One region of the Crassaminicella indica genome, then DNA from elsewhere that is predicted to be linked to it. Evidence: riboswitches for the same ligand, from Rfam matches in the RefSeq annotation. Region 1 holds a riboswitch; the other holds the start of a gene.
The links. A riboswitch is a leader RNA that binds a small molecule or an ion and turns the genes downstream of it on or off. The one in region 1 is predicted to bind cobalamin.
Positions count from the first base shown of each region.

Region 1 (4,383 bases):
GTAGTAAATATATTAATTAAATCAGCAGAAAAATTATCAAAGGATAGTGATAAAAAAGAAGTAAGCAAAGCTGCGAAAGAAAATATGAAAGCTGTAATAAAGTTAATGGACAAATTAAATGATACAAAAGAAATCAATAAAGTAGCGGTGGATATAATTGATGCTACTGGAAAATTGATTCAACATGTTGGTAAAGAAAATGGAAAAGAAATTATTGAAGGTACAATCAAAGTTGCACAAAAAGCAGTTAAAAAAGCAAGTGTAAAAGAGCTTAATAAAAACCAAATAAAAGTCGAAAAAGAAAAGGTAGTAGCAATAGTAGATACAGATAGTATAAAAGAAATAGCTAAAAATACATCAGCTACAGTAAAAGTAATCAAAGAAAAATTAAAGAAAAATGGTATTGAAGATAAAAAAGAAATAGAAAATAAAATAACTATAGCGATACCAAAGGTAGACAAACAAGAAGTAGAAGCGAAATTAGCAAAGGATATGATGAAGATATTAAAACAAAATGGTATCGAAAAAGCAGAAATAAAAACAGAAAATGCAGTATTTAAGCTAACACCAAATACCTTTAATGAAAAAGAAAATAATGAAGAAATTGCTTTGATTGCAAAGACAGTTAATAGAAGCACTCTAACGCCACTTGAAAGATATAAAGTACCAAAGGGCTGCATTGTAGTAGATTTTAATGCTAAGGCTAAAGATGAAGAAATAAATAGCTTTAATGAGTCGATTGAAGTAGGTATACCTTATAAAGGAAAAGTAAATAAAGGAGAAGTAGTACAAGTATTTTTACTAAAGGAAAATGGAACTATAGAAAATATGGGTGGAAAATATGACTCTGATACAAGGATGGTAACCTTTAAAACTCCTCACTTTAGTAAATACTTTGCTAAGAAGGTAAAAGAAATAAAAGTAACATTTAAAGATCTTCAAGGCTACGAATGGGCAAAGGAAGCAATAGAAGCTATGGCACAAAAGGGTATAATAAGTGGTCGTGAGGAAGGTATATTTGATCCATCAGCAAACATTACAAGAGCAGAATTTGCAACACTTATGACAAAGATGATGGGTTATGCTACAGAAAACATGGAAGTACCATTTACAGATGTAGCAAAGGATGCGTGGTACTACTCATATGTAGGAGCAGCATATAAAAATGGTATTATTAGAGGTAGAAGTAATACTATATTTGATCCAAAAGGAAATATAACAAGAGAAGAAATGGCAATAATTGTTGCAAAGGTTCTTGACAAACAAGGATATGAAAAGGTAGGATTAAATGGATTAGATATATTTAAAGATAAAGAAAATATAGCATCATGGGCAAAAGAAGGAGTAAGCTTATGCGTAAAAGAAAAAATAATTAGAGGAATGGGAAATGGACAATTTAATCCAAAGCAAAATGCAAATAGAGCCCAAGCTGCTATGATGCTTTATAAGCTTTACAATTTAATAAATCAATAAAAAAAGCTGCTAGCAATTTTGCTAGCAGTTTTCTGTATATAGGTTGATGAAAATTTTATCAAATTATGTTATGAAAAATGATTGTGGAAGAAAACAGTCAACATATATTGACAATATATGTAAAGTAGTATAGAATTTAGCAGTAGAGGATAGTATTTAATATTATTCTATAGATATTTTTAAAAATTAAATATACAGCTTTTAGGTTCATTTATTTTTAAGATAAATGATTAAAAGGGAATCAGGTGAAAGTCCTGAACGGTCCGGCCACTGTAATTGGGGAGTGCTCCTTCAATATGCCACTGGGAAACTGGGAAGGCGAAGGAAAACGTTGATCCATAAGTCAGGAGACCTGCCAAAAGCTTTAAGTATATATCCTTCCGAGGAAAGGAGAGGTACTACATGAGATTTGTTTTTAAATCAAATGAGTTAATGTTAAAGTATCAAGATCCTTATCTTCAGTGGAAGTTAAGGATTTTTTATTTTATACCTGATTGACCTCTAATAGATTAAGAGGATAAAAAACGTTAGGGGGAGATATGCTTGAAACAAGAAAATATTTGTGTAAATCAAAAGGAAAAAAAATTAATTGAATTGATACGTAGTACTGAATATGGAGAAATTCGAATTATAGTACAAGATAAATACCCAATAAGGGTAGAAGAGATTAAAAAATCAATAAAGTTATAAAAACTAAAGTATAAAAATTAAGTTAGAGCTGACCAGAAAACTGGAGGCACTACCTATTATTGGTGGTGTCTTTTTGTTTTTGTATGCATGAGAATGTGTACAAATAATAGAATACTGCACTTCATAGTTTAAATAGGTGCAGTCATTGGAAAATATTCAGAGTAGAAAATGAAAGGGAGGATAAAAATGAAAAAAATATTTTCGTTTATATTAGTATTAACACTTGTTTTAAGCTTTGCAGGTGTACAAGCCTTTGCAACAGAAAATATTACAGATATTACCTTTGAAGATGGAAATGATTTTACTCTTGGTAAACAATTATATGATATGGAGGAAATAAAAGTTGTAGGTTTGACAGCTAATCATAAGAAAGTAGCTATTAACGATACAAAAAATATTCAATGGAGAACTTCAAATCCGGGTGTTGTTAGATTTTTTGATGATAATTGGAATGAAGTGAATACTATAAATGGAAAAGATACAGTAAATGTTTTAATTGTAGGAAAAGGAAAAGCTAAGATAGAGGTTACTTACAAAGGATTATATGTTCATAGCAATGTATATGTATCTGGCAATGGAGAAGCAAGTGTAGAAAACATTAAAATGAATGTAAATGGTGAAAAAACAGGTAAATTTGAGGTTAAAATCCAAAGATTAGAAAACTTTTCGCTAAAGAACATTTATGGAAGAAGTTACAATGATTCTGGAGTGATGAAGGATAAAGTTACTGCATTACATGCATTTTTGTATGCTCTAGAATATTATCATGATTCAGATGGGTGTATTGCTGTGACTGATCCTAATTGGGATTGGGATTGGGTAAGCAGAAATGTAAAAGTTGGTTATAATGGTGCATTTGTACAAAAAGTAGGGTTGGATGAAAATTATGGAATGACTGGCTGGATGTATAAAGTGAATGGAGAAATGCCTATGCATGCAGCTTCTCAACATGAATTAAAGAATGGAGATAGAGAATTGTGGTTTTTTGGTACATGGGGAAAAAGTAAATAAAGGTTGAATAATTTCTGAATATTTTCCATTTGCTTTATTAAGGAGAATTAGAAAAAACTAATTCTCCTTATAGTTGTTTAAAAAATATGGTATTAAAATTAAACAGCTGTTAGTGAATAGAACTAATACTTATAAAGAATCTTTAAAATTATTAGAGATGACTTTTTATAAAATAAAAAGGGGGAGGTTTAGTTTATGAAGAAAAATAAAAAGATTTTTAGTATTTTTTTAACTTTAGTAATTATATTTACAATATTTTTTTCATCTTTTGCTAGTGGAATTTATATAGAGCCTATTAAAAGAAATTATACTGGAGGAGAAAAAATAGATCTAACAGCAGATTTGTATGATGGAGAAAAAAAGGTTACTAGTGGTATTGATTGGTATTATTTTGATAATGACAAAAAGAAACATATTATTACAGGAGATAGTGATAATATTGAATTTATTGTACCTAATAATATGATAGATAAAACTGTTTCTACTGTAGTATATGCAGTATATAATGGTAATTCACAAAAAATTTCTATAGATATTGCTCCTCAAGCACCAGTTGCTTCAGAGCCATTAAAATTAGTTGAAGTAAGTCCTGTAAAAGGTGTATCAGGAATAAAAACAAACAGGGAAATAAGTCTTACCTTTAATAAAGCAGTAGTATTAAATGAAGAGTGCGGTGGATCACCTAAAGTGATTGTAAGGTATGATAAAGAAAAAGATGGGATATTAGATGATTTTTATCCTAATGGATTAGTTTGTATGGGAATGAAAAAACATAAATTATTGTTTAGTGAAGATAAACCAGAAAAAGTGGTGATACAATTATGTGATAAAGCTGGTAATCCTATTGAACTTGAAAAAGATCATAAATATGAAATTGCTATTTCTGGAAATTGGATTAAAGCAAAAAATAGTGATGAAAAATTTGAAGGAATAGGAATGAAAAAAAGGGGAGAGTGGATTTTTGACACAAAACAAACATGTGAATCTTTAAAGCTTCTATCAAAAATTCCAGTTAATGGAGCTAAAAAAGTAAAAAAGGATGCAGAAATAGCTCTTATATTTAATCAACCTGTTGAAATAGGAAAAGGCTTTGAAAATTTTATGCCACCTAAAGTAACATTGTACTATGATGCAGATTCAGTTAATAAACCTGATACAAAATATAATCCTAATATTTTTAATCAGCTTATCTTTGATAAAGAAAATCCA
Region 1 covers NZ_CP078093.1:1,586,247-1,590,629, forward strand. The annotation lists gene KVH43_RS07570 (S-layer homology domain-containing protein) at 1-1,473, shown strand, start outside; cobalamin riboswitch at 1,659-1,847, shown strand; gene KVH43_RS07575 (DUF2292 domain-containing protein) at 2,017-2,163, shown strand; gene KVH43_RS07580 (DUF4430 domain-containing protein) at 2,350-3,174, shown strand; gene KVH43_RS07585 (outer membrane protein assembly factor BamB family protein) at 3,370-4,383, shown strand, end outside.

Region 2 (4,383 bases), 810 kb from region 1:
CTTTATGCTCATAAACACCCATGCCTGTTTCTTCAACAGCCATTTTTGCTAATTCTTCTGCGTTGTCATATACTACCTTACCAACTTCTTTTACAATTGCATCAACTTGTTCTTGTGTGAAATTCTCAAATTCCTTTTGAGCAATTCTTGATTTTTCAACTAAAGCATCAATATAAGCCTTTGCTTCCATACTCAATCCCTCCATTTATATTTATAATTTAAGTATCTTTTCTAGTATGAAAAGATTCTTTTAACAAATTTATACTGGTACTCGATACAGCAGTATAGTAAATAGAATCATCCCAAGAAGGGCAAATGGATAAGTAGCTCCATAACCTGCTGCAACACCATCACTTTTTGTAGCTTCTATGGCAGCACCTAGTCCTGGTGTACTAGTCATTCCACCGCAAAGTGCGCCAGAAAGCATAATCCAATTTATTTTAAAGACATACCTTCCGATGATAAAGCCTGCTAATAGAGCAGAGAATCCACATAGAAAGGATATGCATACTAAGTAAGCACCCGAGTGAGTTATTGAATGAATAGTTGTGTATCCATATTTTAAACCGACCATAGAAAGAAAGAATGCAAGAGCTAGTTCTTGTATTGTGCCTAAAATTTTAGGACTCATTCTAAAATGCATTGGCCCGAGCTTTCCTATATAACCTAATATAAGAGATGCTATAAGAATACCACCTGTTGAACCAAGACTAAAATATCCTATTATAGAACCTAAATAAATTTTCATTTTACCTAATAGCAACCCAATCAAACAGGCGAAGACAAATGCAATAAGGTCAAACTTTACTTCGAAATTCATGACAGGGTCTTCTGGGGAAGACATCTCTTGTTTAAATAATTCTTTTTCTGCTTCTAGATCTATTTTAAAAATCAATGGTAAAAATTGCATTAAGACAATGACGATAAGTACACCAGGAACGTATGCTACAGCATAGCCAAAGCCAACCATACTTTCTGCTTCGTTACCATATGAAGTAACAGCTTCTAATGCAGCTGCTAGTCCTGGGGAACTAGTTAAAGCACCTGTATAAACACCTGAAACAGCATATGGATTTTGCCCTTTACTGAGCATTGTCATGATGTAGCAAATTGCAGCTCCTGTAAAAGTAATAACAAAGCCTAACAACACAAATTTTAATCCATATTTTTTTAATACTTTGCCTAGATCTTTAGAGGCTAAAAGACCTACAGCAGCTACAAATAGTATAAGACTAAATAGGAAAAGTTCATTTGGAATGATGCCCTCAGTTAGTATTCTTTCTGCATATGAAGGTAGGTTTTCTGTATTTTTATAAGGAAGAGCATATTTCCCATAGATATACCAGCCGATAACAAGACCTGTAAATAAGCCTCCAGAAGTACCTAGCTTGATTTTTCCAAATTCAATTCTTCCGATGAATAATCCTGTTACAACAGAAAAGAAGATTAGTACAAAATAGTTGGTTATAAAGGTTGTAAAATTAAAATGCATCTTTATTCCTTCTTTCATTTTGTTATAGAACCTTTTAAATAAAAAGCACCTTTGTATAAAAAGGTGCTCGATCTTAACAATAAGTATATTGAAAAGCAATGAGACAGTAATGCTCTTTGCGAATCAATAACACCTCCTTATCCGCGTAAGTGATAACGGTATCATCAAGCATGGCAGGTCTCCTGACTTCGATTCATTACACAGCTATCACCTTCCCATTCCCATTAAATGAAAACAGTGGTATATATATAGCTGCATTCCTCGTTACAGTGGCGGGACCGTGTCGGATTTTCACCGAGCTTCCCTTTTAAGCTGTTAATCTATTGTTAACAACACCATGTTGAAGTGATTAACTTTTCAAACACATTGTATTAAACTGCTGAAACAATGTCAATGAATATACAAAATGTTGTAATAGTTTTTATTTTGAAAGAATATTTAGAAAATGCTGCAAAAGTATTTATGTTTTCAAAAAGCGCAAAAAATGGTATACTATGGACAAAAAGTATTATATGGAGGCAATTATGAAAAAAATATTATGGATGACAATTTTATTTATATTTTTATGTTCTTTTAGTGTTTATGGAGAACAAGAAGATCCGTTAAATGTATATGAAGATTATACGAGTTATACAGAAACAGGAGTGGTTTTAGAAGCAAGTAAGGCAAAAATTGTTCAAGAATACGGGGACTTTAAAGAAAAAGAGCAGCATGTAAAATTGAAAATTACTAGTGGAAAATATAAAGGAAAGGTTTTAGAAATAGAGAATAATATACCATGTAATTCTGCGTTTGCTATTGAAGTAAAGAAAGATGATAAAATTGTAATCAATATTGATGAATATACTGATGGAAGATTAGATGTAGCTATAACAGATTACATGCGACAGCATTATATAATATATTTATATATATTGTTTATTGTATTGATTATAATTATTGGAAAGATGAAAGGTATAAAGGCTGTTGTAACTCTTTCTCTTACTTTGTTTGCAATTCTAAAAATACTTTTACCAGCTATTTTAAAGGGAATGAATCCTATTCCTATTACTATAGCGATTTCTGTAGCTATTACAATAATGACTATGCTTGTTATTGGAGGTATTAATAGTAAAAGTATTGCAGGTATTATTGGAACCACTGGTGGTGTAATTATTGCAGGGGTCATTGCTTATTATATTGGAAGTATGGTCAAATTAACAGGACTTAGTAGCGAAGAAGCGGTTATGCTTATGAATATTCCTCAAAAAGTTTCCTTTGACTTTAAAAGTCTTCTATTCTCTGGAATTATAATGGGGGCATTAGGAGCAGTTATGGATATAGGAATGTCTATTTCTTCTGCTATAGAAGAAATAAATAATGCTAATCCATCACTTACAAGAAAAGAGTTGTTTTCTGCAGGAATGAATGTAGGAAAGGATGTTATGGGAACAATGACAAATACCCTGATCCTTGCTTATACAGGAAGCTCTATTCCATTGCTTTTATTGTTTATGGCTCATGAAACCTCCATTATTAAAATATTAAATCTAGATATTATTGCTACGGAGGTTATTCGATCATTAGCAGGAAGTATTGGATTAGTATTGACAATTCCATTAACAGCTTTTGTAGCAAGTATGCTAATGAAAAAGAATAAAAATAGGGATGCAGAATAAGCATCTCTATTTTTATGTATTTTTTTACAAAAGTTATCAAAGTCATTCACTCATATTTACATATTACAAAAATTTAAAACATTTATCAACGAAAATATGTTATCATGAATGATGCGTATAGACATATGATAACATTTTCCTAATATGACAAATTATATTTATGCAATTATAAAAAATAATCATGAATTGTATCTATACGCAGAATTGTCAGAATTATAAAACTAAAAGAACTATTTAAAAAGGAGGAATAATATGGCAAGCGTTTCAAAATCTTCTCAACCGTCAAAAAAAGGATTGTTTAACAAATTTCTTAATGTCATTGAAACAGTAGGGAATAAACTACCGCATCCAGTTACGATATTTTTACTGTTAGCAGTTGCTGTAATTGTTATTTCAGAAATTGCATCTCGTGCAGGATTAGCAGTTAATTTTTATGATGCTAAGTATAAAACGGAAAAAACTGTTGAAGCAATTTCTCTATTAAATGCTGAAGGATTAAGGTATATGATTAATACAGCAACAAAAAACTTTACTGGATTCCATCCATTAGGGACTGTTTTAGTTGCTATGCTTGGAGTAGGTATTGCTGAAGGAACAGGACTAATCAATTCAGCACTTAAGAAATTGGTACTTAGTACACCTAAAAGATTAATTACTGCTGTAGTTGTATTTGCTGGAGTTATGTCAAACATAGCATCAGATGCAGGGTATGTAGTATTAGTTCCATTAGGCGCTATTGTTTTTTTAAGCTTTAAACGTCATCCACTTGCTGGTATGGCAGCTGCTTTTGCAGGTGTATCAGGTGGATTTTCAGCGAACCTTTTATTAGGAACATTAGACCCACTACTAGCAGGTATTACAAATGAGGCTTTGACTGCTGGTGGAATTGAGTTAAGTATATTGCCAACAGCTAATATGTATTTCATGATGGCATCTACATTTTTAATTACTTTTATAGGAACATATGTAACTGAAAAAATTGTAGAACCAAGATTAGGCGAATACAAAGGTGAATATAAAGCAGATGATAGTATGGAAGTTACAGAAGTAGAAAAAAAAGGTTTAGTTGCTGCGGGTATTTCTCTACTAATTTTTGTTGCAGTGATGATCTTCTTAACATTACCTGAAAATGCAGCATTAAAAGTACCAGAAGCAGAAAACCCATTAAAGCAATTTATATATAATGGATTAGTTCCAACAATCATGTTATTTTTCTTAGTACCGGGTTTGGTT
Region 2 covers NZ_CP078093.1:775,540-779,922, reverse strand. The annotation lists gene KVH43_RS03680 (aldehyde dehydrogenase family protein) at 1-190, opposite strand, end outside; gene KVH43_RS03675 (aspartate-alanine antiporter-like transporter) at 260-1,492, opposite strand; cobalamin riboswitch at 1,648-1,847, opposite strand; gene KVH43_RS03670 (YibE/F family protein) at 2,017-3,150, shown strand; gene KVH43_RS03665 (AbgT family transporter) at 3,403-4,383, shown strand, end outside.
Region 2: it holds a riboswitch for cobalamin, as region 1 does, so the genes downstream of both, KVH43_RS03675 (aspartate-alanine antiporter-like transporter) here and KVH43_RS07575 (DUF2292 domain-containing protein) in region 1, are expected to answer to the same signal.